DNA from 4 places in the Lactiplantibacillus sp. ME-2 genome. Region 1 is predicted to be linked to each of the others. Evidence: predicted binding sites of a transcription regulator. Region 1 holds the regulator's gene; each other region holds the start of a gene.
What was found. Region 1 encodes Rex, which represses fermentation and respiration genes when NADH is low (regulators of the CRP and FNR family bind a similar motif). Its sites were predicted from a motif close to TTGTGAANTANTTCACAA; they were not measured.
Positions count from the first base shown of each region.

Region 2: pplA (extracellular electron transfer flavoprotein PplA) is a predicted target of Rex. The motif match lies at 1,719-1,736, and genes of this name have one in related genera.
Region 3: MMY95_RS09690 (FAD-binding protein) is a predicted target of Rex. The motif match lies at 1,495-1,512, and genes of this name have one in related genera.
Region 4: adhE (bifunctional acetaldehyde-CoA/alcohol dehydrogenase) is a predicted target of Rex. The motif match lies at 1,820-1,837, and genes of this name have one in related genera.

Region 1 is NZ_JAKZEQ010000017.1:43,920-47,646, forward strand. Features, by position in the region: gene MMY95_RS07955 (ABC-F family ATP-binding cassette domain-containing protein) at 1-1,419, opposite strand, end outside; gene MMY95_RS07960 (redox-sensing transcriptional repressor Rex) at 1,588-2,265, shown strand; gene MMY95_RS07965 (type II CAAX endopeptidase family protein) at 2,430-3,074, opposite strand; gene groES (co-chaperone GroES) at 3,267-3,551, shown strand; gene groL (chaperonin GroEL) at 3,607-3,727, shown strand, end outside.
Region 2 is NZ_JAKZEQ010000006.1:58,392-62,118, reverse strand. Features, by position in the region: gene MMY95_RS03475 (NAD(P)/FAD-dependent oxidoreductase) at 1-1,475, opposite strand, end outside; gene pplA (extracellular electron transfer flavoprotein PplA) at 1,758-2,684, shown strand; gene MMY95_RS03465 (FAD:protein FMN transferase) at 3,024-3,727, shown strand, end outside.
Region 3 is NZ_JAKZEQ010000024.1:12,635-16,361, reverse strand. Features, by position in the region: gene MMY95_RS09690 (FAD-binding protein) at 1-1,467, opposite strand, end outside; gene MMY95_RS09685 (LysR family transcriptional regulator) at 1,654-2,580, shown strand; gene MMY95_RS09680 (helix-turn-helix domain-containing protein) at 2,651-3,202, opposite strand; gene MMY95_RS09675 (helix-turn-helix transcriptional regulator) at 3,302-3,727, opposite strand, start outside.
Region 4 is NZ_JAKZEQ010000018.1:47,241-50,967, forward strand. Features, by position in the region: gene adhE (bifunctional acetaldehyde-CoA/alcohol dehydrogenase) at 1-1,794, opposite strand, end outside; gene MMY95_RS08240 (universal stress protein) at 2,083-2,544, opposite strand; gene MMY95_RS08245 (PadR family transcriptional regulator) at 2,735-3,280, opposite strand; gene MMY95_RS08250 (phenolic acid decarboxylase) at 3,396-3,727, shown strand, end outside.

The sequences.
Region 1 (3,727 bases):
TTCATCTAAGATTAAGAAGTTGTCATTTTGCATGGCAAGTTTGGTCAACAGTAACCGGGCTCGTTCTCCACCAGATAGGGCATGAACGGGTTTATCAACATCTTCACCAGTGAAGAGAAAACTGCCCAAAATGGTACGAATGTCTTTTTCAGGAGTGGTGGGATGTTCATCCCAAAGTTCACTGAGGACGGTTTTTTTGTCGTTTAAATTACGTTGCTCTTGATCGTAGTAGCCCGTAACGACGTTGGTGCCAAAAACGGCCTGGCCTTTAATGAATGGAATCTGTCCCAAAATACTCTTTAGGAAAGTCGATTTTCCAATACCGTTCGGTCCAACGATGGCAATAGCTTCATGTTTCTTAATATTCAAGTTGTCGGGTTCCGAAAGAATCTGACCATCATAGCCCACGGCTGCATCTTTGACGGTCAACACAATGTTGCCGCTTTGTTTAGCCGCATGAAAGCCAAAGTGGGCAGTCTTCTCGTCACTATCAGGGCGGTCAAGGCAGTCCATCTTTGCTAACTGCTTACGCCGAGCCTGGGCCCGTTTTGTCGTAGAAGCACGCACGATGTTACGATTAACAAAGTCTTCAAGCTTGCTGATCTCCGCTTGTTGCTTTTCATAATGTTTCCATTGTGCTTGGATTCGAGCCGCTTTTTCTTGCACAAACTGGTCGTAGTTACCAGTGTAGTGCACCATTTCATGGTGTGATAAGTCATAGACTTCGTTAACGACCCGGTCTAAGAAATAACGGTCATGGCTAACGATTAGCAGCGCACCAGAGTAAGACTGGAGATAGCTTTCCAACCAAGTAAGGGTTTCGACGTCCAAGTGGTTCGTCGGTTCGTCAAGGATAAGCAAGTCCCGTTTTTCAAGTAACAACTTGGCCAAGGCCAACTGGGTCTTTTGTCCACCGGATAGTGCCGTCACCGACTTATCGTACACATCGGCGTCGAATTGGAAGCCGTGCAACACGCCCCGAATCTCAGCTTGGTAGCCGTACCCGTTTTTTTGTTGAAATTCAGTTTGAATCTGATCATAGGTTTTCAGGGTCTGTTGATAAGCCTGCTCATCATTCATGATTGCGGGGTCGCTCAATTGATTTTCGAGCTGGTGCATCCGTTTTTCGATGGCATGTAACTCAGCAAAGACACTACTCATTTCTTCCCAAATCGTATTGTTACTATCCAGTCCTTGGTCTTGCGCCAAGTAACCGATTGTTAAGCCCTTGCGCATTGAAATATGGCCTTCGTCCGGTACCGTTTCGCCGGCAATCATTTTAAGTAAGGTTGATTTTCCGGCCCCGTTTCGACCGACAAGGGCCACCCGAGCGTGTTCTTGAATATCCATTTGTACGTTATCGAACAAGACATCGGCGCCAAAACGCCGCATAACTTGCTGTACTTGTAGTAAAATCACGCTTTATTAAGCTCCTTTCACATTTAATTCGTGACATAATTGTAGCATATTGTAACGGCCTGACCCAATTATTCGGAATAATAAGTAATTATTATTTCACAAAGTCACGCGTTATGCTAGAATAGTGTCAGCAAATTCACAAACTTTTAATTAGGAGGACACGTCCGAATGGCAGAAACAAAAATTCCACGGGCAACGGCAAAACGGTTACCGATTTATTACCGCTATTTAAATATCTTGCTAGATGCAGATAAGAAGCGGGTCTCATCGACCGAGTTGTCCGAGGCGGTTAAAGTAGATTCAGCAACGATTCGGCGAGATTTCTCGTATTTTGGGGCGCTCGGCAAACGAGGGTATGGATACGATGTTGAAACGTTACTTGCATTTTTCAAAAAGATTTTAAATCAAGACACCTTAACGAATGTTGCTTTAATTGGGGTCGGTAATTTGGGCCACGCCCTACTGAACTTTAATTTTCACAAAAACAGTAATGTCCGCATTTCAGCAGCATTTGATGTCAACGAGGCGATTGCCAATACAGTCCAAAGTGGGGTTCCAGTGTACCCAATGACGGAGCTCAAAAAGCAATTGATCGAACAACAGATTGAGATTGCTATCTTAACGGTGCCAACCACGGTTGTTCAGAAAATTACCGATGACTTGGTTGATGCAAACGTCAAAGGAATCATGAACTTTACGCCGTTACGAATCTCCGTTCCTGAGACAGTACGGGTTCAGAACGTTGATTTGACCAACGAATTACAAACATTGATCTACTTCATTGAACATTACGGTCAGCAATTAGGTGACAATGGTAATGACGATGAAAATGAGACTGAAGATTAATAACTCGCTTTATCTTTGAAATTAAATGGCTATAAAAAGGCCTCTCTGAATTATTCAGGGAAGCCTTTTTAACATACTTAGATCACGAATCATTGATTGTAACGTATAAATATTCGGTGAAAATTAACGTTGAAACGCTAGGTTAGCGCTACCTAGTAATGATACTAGTGCAGTAAGCCTAATAATGTGGGTAACACAACCGATGCGTTCATTAGGATGTGAGCCGTCATCGATGTTTGAATCCGACCGGTGTGCTGGTATAACCAGCAGAATAATAACCCGATAAAGGCATAGAGGATAAAGTGACCATCCGCATGTGCAAAGCTAAATAGCACACTAGAAATCAAGGCCGCTCCAATCTGACCAGTAACCGCACTTAGATTGCCAAAGATAACTTTGCGGAAGACGATTTCTTCCATAATCGGGGCACCGACAATGATGGCTAAGAAGAAAGCGGGATATTGTTGCCCAACAGTTAAGAGGGTGGTCGTGTTGGTTGACGCTGTTGACTGTCCCAGTAAAGCCGTCATTTTTAAAATGATGACTTGACCAACGATGACTAGGACAAGACCGATCAATCCCCAGATGAACGTCATGAACCAGTTACTTGGTTGTTTTTCAACAACGTTTTTTGTCCGCATGCGACTCGCCAACCAGATGAGTAGGATTGCACCGACTAAGTAGTCGACCGTTTGAATCACGAATACTTGGGCCCCTAGCTGATGGAAAGCAGTCACAAGGACGCTCGGTAGTGCGTAAATAATAAAGTAGATGATAAGAATAAAGATTGATTGGCGGCGATTAACCATCAAGTCACGTCCTTTTAAAAGTTTGATTTAAGATTTATTGATACTTCAATAGTATTCATTATAGTCGATTTGACATTCTTTGACTAATAATTGACAAATCACTTGCAATCTTGAATTAAAATGATATAGTTGACAATGTAATTAGCACTTGAGGTTGAGGAGTGCTAAAAAAGAATAAATGGAGGGATTCACGTGTTAAAACCATTAGGAGATCGCGTTATCTTGCAACAACAAGAAGAAGAAGAACAAACAATTGGCGGTATTGTCATTGCCAATAACGCTAAGGAAAAGCCCCAAAGCGGTAAGGTTGTTGCCGTCAATGACGGTCGTGTTTTAGATAACGGGACAAAAGTTGACCCCAGCGTGAAGGTCGGCGATCAAGTATTATTCGATAAGTATGCCGGTACCGAAGTCAAGTATCAAGGTGCTAAGTATTTGGTATTGCACGAAAAAGATATTGTTGCAATCGAAGACTAATCCATTTAAATTGCGCAACTTAAAATAAATTAAATTCATGAGGTGAATAGAGATAATGGCTAAAGAATTAAAGTTCTCTGAAGATGCACGTTCAGCGATGCTAAAAGGTGTCGATCAATTAGCTGACACAGTTAAGTCAACGTTAGGTCCTAAGGGTCGCAACGTTGTTTTGGAAC
Region 2 (3,727 bases), on a different contig from region 1:
GCAGCTTCAGAAGCACCACTGGTTGCAGCGGCTTTAGTTGCTTGAGAGGCACCACTGGTTGCGGCCACGGTAATCCATTCGAATGGTAACCGTAACTTGTCAGTGAACCAGGATTCAGATCCCTGAACTTTAGTCCAGCAGTCCCATAACCACATGGCACCATAGAAGAACCGCAGTGGCACACTCCAGAGTACGTTACCAGCCCGTGAGACCCAACCGCGGAAGACGTTACGGTTATTACGAGTCCGGAAGAATTCGTGCATGAAGTACTGGAATAGGTAGTAACCTGAGAAAATCTGAACGTAGTACATCCAGTTGATGGCGTGTTTTAAAAGCACGGCAATAAAACCAGAGACGTTCCATTTCTCTAAAACTTGTGCAACGGCATATTTGGAACCAATTGAGTCGACGGATGCTTGATAAGCGCCCTTAAATGGCTTGATCGTAACGTCAGTCTGGTCAACGTTCTTAATAATACCTTCGACGGCCTTAGCTGCGGTTTCTTCAGCCCCTTGAACGATTTGTGGGACTGGCCGTGGTTGGTCAGGTTCTTGGTAGCTGGTTGAATCACCGGCTAAGAAGATATTGTTACAATCCTTAGCTTGCATGAATTCATTGGCCATCAAGCGACCACCGCGGGGGTTAGTTTCAATGCCAAACTTTTTAACGATACTATTAGCACGAACACCGGCTGTCCAGATTAACGTGTAGGTTGGAATTGGATCCTTGCCTTTTAAGTTAACATGGTCTTCACAGACTTCGGTAATCATGGAGTTCGTCATGATTTTGACACCATGTTTTTCCATGTACTTAGCGGCCTTACCGGCTTGCGTCCGGTTGAGCATGTTAATAATAGTCGGCGCTGCTTCGACCAATTGGAGCGTGATTTCACTTGGATCGAGCTTGTTGTCTCGAGCCAAAACATCACGATATTCGATTAATTCACCAATCAGTTCAGAACCAGTAAAACCAGAACCACAGACTGTAAAGGTCAACATGGCTTTGCGCTTAGCAGGGTCGAGCTCCGCCGCCCCCCGCCGAATAATTGCAGATAAGTGAGCGCGCAATGCCATCGCTTGTTCGAAGGACCACAATTCGAAGCCGTGTTCCTTAACACCGGGAGTCCCAAAGTCATTGGATTCCCCACCCAAACTAATTAAAAGTTGATCATATTGATAACTTCCGTGTTCGGTAGTAACTGTTTGTGCCTTTTTGTCGATGCCCGTCACGGTATCGGTCACGAGACGAACGTTTTTTCGCCGTGCGAACAACCGTTGCAAATCATATTGGATATGCTCAGGTTCCACCCGTTCGGTAGCAACTTCATGTAATTCAGTCATATACGTGAAGTATGAATGCCGGTCAATCAACGTAATCTCGACGTCTGCATTTTTTTTGAAATGCTTAGACAGTTTCTTGGTTGCGTAAACACCAGCAAACCCCGCACCGACAACGACAATATTTTTCTTTGCCATTGCGTAACAACTCCCTTGAATAATAGTGTAAAAAGATAATTCCACTAATAATTATAACGATAATGTAAGCGGTTGTCTATGGATTGTGGGAAAGAATGCATAAACTATCACATTATCTAAGCCGCGAAAATAGTGGCATCGAGGTTTGAACGGAAAACGTTGTCAATACCGCTATTATTAGGCTAAAATATCATTTTTTTAATGGAATGGGATTGACTATTACCAGTTTAAACGTTAAGATTAATGTGAATTTTCATACAAAAAGGTTAGGAGTGGGATATCATGAAATTCAAATCAGTTATTACGGGTGCTTCAGTTGTTGCAATTTCAGCTTTAGCTTTAGCAGGTTGTGGCAGCAGTTCTTCAAGTTCTAGCTCGAGTTCATCCAAGAAGAGTTCATCTTCAAGCTCATCAGCTAAGACAACTAAGGTTGCTAAATTAACCGCTGGCAGCAAAATGAAAGCGGGTACTTATAACCTTGAAGAAGAAAATTATTCACATGGTTATCGGACCAAGATGAGTATCACAGTTAATAACAACGGTAAAATCACTAAGTCCAGTTATGACCAAGTGAACAAGAACGGCAAGTCCAAAGTTGATGATACTTCATATAACAAACAAATGAAGAAGATCGCTGGGACTAACCCCAAGACTTACATGCCTAAGTTAAACAAGACGCTGACGGGCTCTGCCGCTACTGGTAACGTGGGCTCCATTGATGTTGTGACTGGTGCGACTGAATCATCAAAGACCTTCCAAAACTACACACAACAATTAGTTCAAGCTGCCCAAGCGGGTAACAAGTCGACCATTAAGATTGACAATGGTGCCAAGATGAAAGATGGTACCTACAAGTTGAACGAAAAGAACTACTCACACGGTTACAAAGTTACTTTCGCAATCACGGTCAAGGATAATAAGATTACGAAGTCTGAATATAACCAAGTGAACAAGAATGGCAAGTCCAAAGTTGACGATGCAGCTTACAACAAGCAAATGAAGAAGGTTGCTAAGACTAACCCTAAGACTTATCAACCAGCTTTGAACAAGTCATTAGTTAAGAGTAGTGATCCAACTAAGGTTGACGTTGTCACGGGTGCCACTGAATCTTCTAACACCTTTATTATGTACGCGGAACAATTACAAAACGCGGCACAAAAGGGTGACACCAACACGATTACTGTTGACAACATGATTTTCTCTGAATAAGCAATTTAATTATTCGATTCTTTTGAGGCCTGAGGCGCATGCTGAGGGCCTTTTGTTTTTAATTGAACAACCACAAAAGTTTGTCACTCAGTTGGGCACGACTTTGAGCAAGCTAAATCCATACATGGATATTGGTTTAAAAAATAATAGTGGCGGTGAATGTTAAGTGCAAAATGGCTGTGGTAGTACAAACCCGACCGTCGAGTTGTACCGTTTGCTGTAGGTGCGCTGATGTCAGACTAGCGTAGAAAAGCTTGGATGACGCGCAAACAGTCTCACCGGATGAATCAAGACTTTGGTATAATGACAATTGAAATTAAAAATAGGGGAAGTATTGGAATGAAGCTAAAAAAATGGGTTCGAATTGGATTAATTGTTGCAATGATCGTGCCATTGACGGCGTGTGGGACGAGTACGAGTCGCAAAAATGCTGCTAGTAGCCGACCCAAACCAACTAAGGTCGTCAAGACGCCGATCGAGGATACCCAGTTCATGATGGGCACAGTTGTCACGTTGCGGATTTATAATAAGGGTAAGGATAACGTGTTAGCTGGGGCGTTTAAGCTGTTGAAAACGGAAGCTAAGGAAATTACGGTCAATCAAAAAGGATCTGAAATTGATAAGATCAACGCCGCTGCCGGTAAAAAGCCAGTGGCTGTCAGCAAGGATATCTACCCAATGATCAAAGCAGCTTACTATTATAGTAAGAATTCAGACGAATCCTTTGATTTAGCCATTGGTCCGATCACATCACTCTGGCATATTGGATTTTCCGATGCCAAGGTGCCCACTCAACAAGAAATTGATAAGAACGTTAAGCTGGTAGACTACAAAAAAGTTAAATTAAATGACAAGAAACGGACCGTTTATCTAGAAGAAAAGGGAATGCAACTAGACCTTGGTGGGATTGCCAAGGGTTACATGACCGATCAAGTGAAGACGTACTTATTAAATCATGGGGTTTCAACGGCCATTATTGACCTCGGTGGTAATATTTATGTTCTGGGTGACAGCCCTAAAGGAACGAAGTCAGGTAACTGGAC
Region 3 (3,727 bases), on a different contig from region 1:
TTCACCAGCGATTTTTCCAAAAATCAGGCATTCAGCTAAATTACCACCACCTTGATACTGATTTGCACAAATACCGCCCAACTCACCTGCACCATACAAGTGCGGTATAGGTTGCTGATTTGCATCTAAAATTTCTGCCCGGTCATTACGACGTGGTCCCCCTTGGGTATTAAGTACGTTGTTTGTTAACTTAAGCGCATAATATGGCCCACCATCAAATGCCCGCATCGTATCAACCTGCCGATTAAACGCGTAGTCAGTACCAGACTCGACAAAATAATTGAAATCATGAACGGTCTTGGTAAGTACCGTACCATCAACTTCCATAACTCGTGCTAAGTCGTTTAGAGTAGTGGCCTTCACAACTAAATCGGTGAGATTATTAATCGGCGTATATTGACTTGCTAACATCTGTCGATACTGAGTTTCATCAAAAACCAGGTATGGATGGACATTTGTCCGCGGTACTCGCCACATTCCATGATCATAAATGTGACCGTGCCGGTTGGCTTCACTCTCATCAAAATACCGACTACCGTCATCAGCCACCGTAATAACGCTACCATGGTTAACTTCCGGCCAGCCTAAAATCAAGCGACCACGTTCACCTTGTGGTACGGCAATCGAAAGACCATGTAAAAATCCGAGTGATTCATAATTTTGCATGTGCCAAAAGTCCGCGCCAACTTCTTGGGCCATCTTAATACCAGCACCCTTATTAAACAGCGTGCCTAATGGTGCCAAGTGCTCAGCACCAAGGTAGTCCTGGATGGCTTGTTGATTATTTTCAAAACCACCACAAGCTAGGACTACGCCATTGGTAGCTCGAACATTAACTAAACGATGCTGACGTTCGATTTGGACACCGATAATTGTATTCGTAGTGGGATCTTGAATCAGATGTTGTGCCGGAGCACTAAGCCAGACATCAATCTGTTGCTGCCGATCTAACACTTTTTGTCGAAGAATTTTCCACAAAGCTGCATCAAAAATGCCATGATGGACGGTTGTAAAGTCATAGGATTGGACTCCATCAAATTCAGGAAACTCATGAACTGCACTGTCTAATGAAATTGGAGAATCAGCAGCTGTAAAATCATTTTTGACACTCACCGGTTCAACATTGAGATACTTTTGAACATAGTCGCGCATATTCGCCATGCCCGCTACGAAAGTATCAACCATACTATCGTCTAATTGCATGGGTGCCGTTAAGTTTTGATAATATTTTTTACCCTCATCAAAACTATCTACCGTTCCTAAGAGTTGGGCAGAATAACGGGTATTGCCTCCTTCATGACCATTCGGCGCTGCATCCGTGAGCAACACCTTCGCATGTGCATCCGCCGCAAACCGCGCTGCTGTCGCCCCGGCACCACCAAAGCCAATAACTACCGTATCATATTGATAATCCCATTTAACCTGATTCATTTTTTTGAGCATGCTGATCACCCTTTCAGAATCCATTTAACGTATTCTAAAGCACAATTGAAATTGATATTTAAATCACAAATAGAATCATTTTTTAACTACATCTGTATTATATAACCGCTTTCATTTTTATAGAAATAACAATCTGATTATCTATTATTACAAATGAGTAATGGGTTATACTTGATTTTAATAAGATTAAGCATTGAAGGTGGCGATTTTATGGAAAATAAATTGTTAGTATTTTTAGAAGCTATTCAACAGCACAATAGTATGACGAAAGCTGCACAAAGTTTATTCATCAGTCAGCCGTACATTAGCCGCACAATTAAAAGTGCGGAAACTCATTTTGGGACCCCCTTAATCGACCGCGGCCATCATCCACTTGAATTAACTTATGCTGGAGAAAGATTACTGACTTATTTGCAAAGTGACGCTCGTCTCCATCAGCGAATGAACACTGAGCTTAAAGAAATCAGTCAAAATAAGTATCAAAGTATGACGATTGGGATTACACCACCGATGGCTAATGCTTGGTTTAGTCAAACACTACCTGCTTTTTATCAACGTTTTCCGAACATTCGCACTAAAATACTAGAAATCACAACATCAAAAGCAGAAACGTTGCTAGCTAGTCATCAGCTAGACTTTTTTATTGGCAAAACAATTCATCAAACTAACGTCAAAACCATCCCTTTGCAGACAATTTCTTTGTCTTTAGTCATTCCAAAAACAGCCGGAATATATCAGTCCAATCAATTTTGGCGACCGTTCACCCCCACCATTCTTACAAGAATGACTGGTGAGCCTGTCATCCGCGCAGTCGGTGAAGCTCGCTTTCAAGAACTGGTTGACCATTACTTTGCCGATAAAGGCATCCAAACGATTCCACTCATTGAAGTCGATAACTCTCGCTTTGCACTAAGCTTGACACTTCAAGGACTTGGTAGCATTGTTCTAGCCACTGCAATGTTGGCAAAACTAGCCACTGAACCAGCCAAGTACCCTATCAATGCGTTCAAATTACCAACAAGCGAGCTCAGCCTTGATTTTAGTATTGCCTACTTACCAAGTCACGTGCTAGCTAAGCCGATTGCTTATCTAGTCGAACAAGCTTGTCAAACCTTTAATCCTGCGATTGATTTTTAACATAAAACGCAAACTGTCAGCATCTATTAAGCTAGATGCTTGACAGTTTGCGTTTTACTTTCAAAATCCATCAACGATAGTGAATCATGTTCAACCCCATCAACTGTTGCATTAGTTGCTCATTTTCTGGCGATAGTTTGATTTGTTGCTGCCGCAGACATTTGGAGATGTCTAAATTCATTCTGTCGAATACTCCCAGTACTGAACCAGTTCGTTGTTCCAATAGTTCCTGATAATAAGTTGCCAGCAGCTGTCGTAACGGTTGCTCATTCGTGGTATTTAGATTAGCAACTAAATCACTAATTATGCCCACAGCAACACGTGCCCGATCCTGCCCCCCGCTGTACCATTTCACCGTCATATCTGTTCGACTCCTTTTACGCAATAACAACTGCCACCATGGTCGCTGAACAGGTCTTCTGCTCAAACCTAATAACTCATCCGTTGAGACAGCAAATAGTTTGCTCAGTGCTACCAATAACTCTAAATCTGGATAACTTTTTCCTAATTCCCACTTGGAAATAGTTTGCCGTGAGACGTGTAACCGCTCCGCCACCGTCTTCTGGGACCATTCATGCTGTTGTCGTTGCTCTTTTATTTTACTGCCAATCACAATTTTCATCCTACCCGCTCCTCTATTACAATACTAGACTATTGAGTGCACCAATTCATTGCAACACACTTAAGCGCTACCGCAACGGTTGGTTGCAACCGCTCAAGATCAAGTCTCGGTATGAAAATGCTGATACAACGACTTTCCTGAAACTAACAATTCCACAACTTGTTGAGGATCATCAACCGTCACACCTTGTCGTTGCAAATAACTAACAAATTGCGGTAAATAGTCACTGGCCTTCAACGCACATTCTAGCTGATAAGTTTGAGCATTGGTCTTTAAAATCAATCGAAAATAATCCGGATTGAAATCAAATGGTGAAAATCGTTTGCGACACCGATAACTGATGGTAACCCGCTGCAGATCCGTATAGTAGATTAGTAGGCGCTGTGGACAATTGAACACAATTTGGCGAAACTTAGTCAATGTCGATGCAGCATACGTATGCAACTCAATGGTAGCAGGCTGAATCACCCAGTAACTATTGATTCCCACTGGAACGACCACAATCAATCCAACAATATAAAGTGA
Region 4 (3,727 bases), on a different contig from region 1:
CCCAATATAAGTTACTTTTTCAGATACTGGTACTTTGTACGTCCGCTTCCGGATATCCAGGAACTTCTGTTTAGCACCTAAGAAGGAAGCTTCTGGGTGTTCATAGAAGAGCCACATCCCCTTAGCGGCGTCCATTGCAGAACCACCACCGAGTGCAATGATTGTATCTGGCTTAAAGGCCTTCATCCGGGCAACCCCTTTGTAGACTGTGTCAGTCGACGGGTTCGGTTCAACTTCTGAGAAGATGTCGATATCAACCGGATCAGTCCGCTTGTTCAAGACCGCCGTTACTCGATCAGCATAGCCAAATTCAACCATCCCAGGATCACAAACTAGGAAAACCTTCTTAATCCCGGCCATGTGTTCCAAGTAGCGAACGGAATTGCGTTCGAAGTAGACTTTGGGAGGCATTTTGACCCATTGCATGTTATTACGCCGTTTTGCCACAGTTTTGATATTAATCAGATCCATATCTGTAACGTTATGAGAAATCGAGTTGCCACCATATGATCCCGTGCCCAGAGTTAATGAAGGCGCCATGTTATTGTAGATGTTACCTAACCCACCAACTGAAGATGGCGTGTTAACTAAGATCCGGCAAGCTGGCATTTGTAAGCCAAATTCTTTGACCAATGCATCATCGGTCGTATGAATCCCAGCAGTATGGCCTAAGCCACCATAGTGAAGTAATTCATTAGCCCGTTTGAACGCCGCTTCATGCGAATCCGCTTTGTAAACGGTCAGAACTGGTGATAATTTTTCGCCGGATAATGGGTACTTGATACCGACACCATTAATCTCCGCAATCAAGACCCGGCAGTCCTTAGCGACATCTTTCAAGCCAGCCATTTGTGCGATTTGATAAGCTGTTTTACCAGCAACTGGACCACGAACTGTGTGCCGGTTAGGATCAATGACAGCATCACTCAAGGCTTGCACATCTTTAGGTTTAACGTAGTAGCAACCCAAACGAATAAATTCAGCTTTAACTTCAGCATAAATTTCCTTGTCGATAATGGCACTATTTTCAGAAGCACAAATCATCCCATTATCAAACGTCTTCGATAAAACAATGTCGTTAACCGCCTGCTTAATGTCAGCTGTTTTTTCAACATAAGTTGGGCCGTTACCAGGACCAACACCCAGTGCTGGTTTACCTGATGAGTAAGCGGCTGTCACCATACTTGGACCACCGGTAGCCAAGATCGTCGCAACATCCGTATGGTGCATCAAGGCGTCGGTTGCTTCAATGCTTGGGTGTTCGATGTATAAAACAGCATCAGCTGGACCACCAGCAGCTTTAATCGCTTCCCGCATCACATCAGCAGCCGCAGAACTACATTTCTGAGCTTGAGGATGGAAACCAAAGACGATCGTGTTACGCCCCTTTAATGAGATCAACGTCTTGAAAACCGTTGTTGAAGTTGGATTCGTTACGGGTGTAACCCCGGCTACGATACCAACTGGTTCAGCAATTTCCATTAGTTGCTCTTCATCGTCTTCTTTAATGACGCCGACTGTCTTATCATGGCGCATGCTGTTCCAGATATATTCGCTGGCGTAGATGTTCTTAATCGCCTTATCTTCAACAACACCCCGACCGGTTTCCTCAACCGCCAACTTGGCTAACTTCATATGATTGTCCAGTGCGGCAACCGCAACCTTTTCACATAAATCATCGATTTGTGCTTGGGTATATGACTTCAAAATAGCTAATGCTTTCTTAGAACGTTGAACTAATTGATCAACTTCGTCAGTAACTTTGCTTGTTTGATTTTTTTCTGTCTTAATCATGAAGTGCTTCCTCCGTTCAATTCCTTTGTGAATTATTTTACAAACTTTATTATAGCCATCCTTGCTCATAATGCAACAAGAATTTGAAAAATTATTTAATATCATCCAAACAGTACACTTATAAACTCATGTTTAGCAGTATTTATAGCCAATAAAAAAATTCAATTGTTAAGTTCATTAATGAACAATAGCAGTCAAAAACAACCGCAAGCTCCTCATTAGCCATGATGAGCTTGCGGTTGTTAAAATTTCATCAGCTTGGATCTTAATCCCTGTCCCGAGTCTTGATTACCGAACAACGATAACTGAAATAGGTGCTTTTCGGGCTAAACGCGGACCAATTGCCCCAGCAATCTTAGAATGTGGAAATTCAGTATCGGCACCGGTCACTAATAGATCTGGTTTAAATTCTGGAATAACTTGCTCTAAAATGACGTCATCCACATCACCGCCTTCATAGACAAGCGGCTCTACTTGATTAACGCCTCGTTGTTCAGCAAGCTGAACATACTCGGCAACAACATCTTCAACGTGTTTCCGTTTAGCTTGGATCTTCGACGGTGTTAATGAATCAAAGATATTGATATCTTCGCTTTCCAGCACCGAACAAATTCCCAACGGAACATCATAGTCGTGGGCCAAAGTCGTTGCGTATCGAAACGCACGTTCTGAAGAGGTATTATCGTCCTCATCAACGGTCAGTAAAATTCGCCGATAGACAAGTGGCTCTTGCATTTTTTGATTTTCCATAGTTAATCTCCTCATTGAAGTGAATTGATATTGACCACTGCCATTATACCAGTTTCAGAATTCAAACGGCACCATTTCTCACACGCATATAATCATAAGCTGATTTCCTTCAAACGCCGCTCTAAATAATTAAGGGTAGCTTTTAACGCTATGATTCCAGCCACCAGTTAGAGCGGCAGCACTCTCCCCATTACTCCGGTAAGGCTTTCAACGTCTGCTTCAACCAATTCACATAGTAGTCTTCTCGTCCGATCGCATGTTGTAAGATCAAATAGTGACCATAATGTTGCTTAGCAGCTTTAGCTTGCGGGAAAACGGTCGCCAATCGCTGTTGTAAGTGTGCTAACTTAGCTGTGTGCAGGGTGAGCTGTTCCTGTAACATCGCTAGTAGGCGTGGATCACGATCCGTTTGAATAAAGTATAGTTTTAAAATAAATTCATCTTTCGTAGCGGTTAAGTCTGGTGTACCGACACTGATCCACTCATGTAACAGCTGCCGACCAGTTGCGGTGATATGGTAGAGTTTCTTTTCAAGTTTTTCGCCACTGACCGTAATTTCATGCGTGACGTAACCTTGTTCTTCTAGTCGCTTCAATTGCGGATAAATTTGACTATGTTGAGCTTGCCAGAATTCACCGATCTCGTCATCAAAGGCTTTAGTTAGATCATAGCCCGTTAATGGTTGCTGGTTTAATAACCCTAGAATAATAAATTGTAACTTGTTTTTTTGCGCCATTGGAAATTCCTCCTTGACGATTCCTTGATAACAGTATACACTAACCTTGTTGTTTAAAACATGTAATAAATTACATGATTAAAATGACATATTAGACATAAGGAAGGTAATTCTAATGACAAAAACTTTTAAAATACTTGATGACTTTCTCGGCACACACTTTATCTACACTTATGATAACGGCTGGGAATACGAGTGGTACGCCAAGAACGACCACACCGTTGATTACCGAATCCACGGTGGGATGGTTGCCGGTCGTTGGGTCACTGATCAAAAAGCTGACATCGTCATGTTGACCGAAGGCATTTACAAAATTTCTTGGACTGAACCAACTGGGACTGACGTTGCACTAGACTTCATGCCCAATGAGAAGAAACTACACGGTACGATTTTCTTCCCAAAGTGGGTTGAAGAACACCCTGAAATTACGGTCACTTACCAAAACGA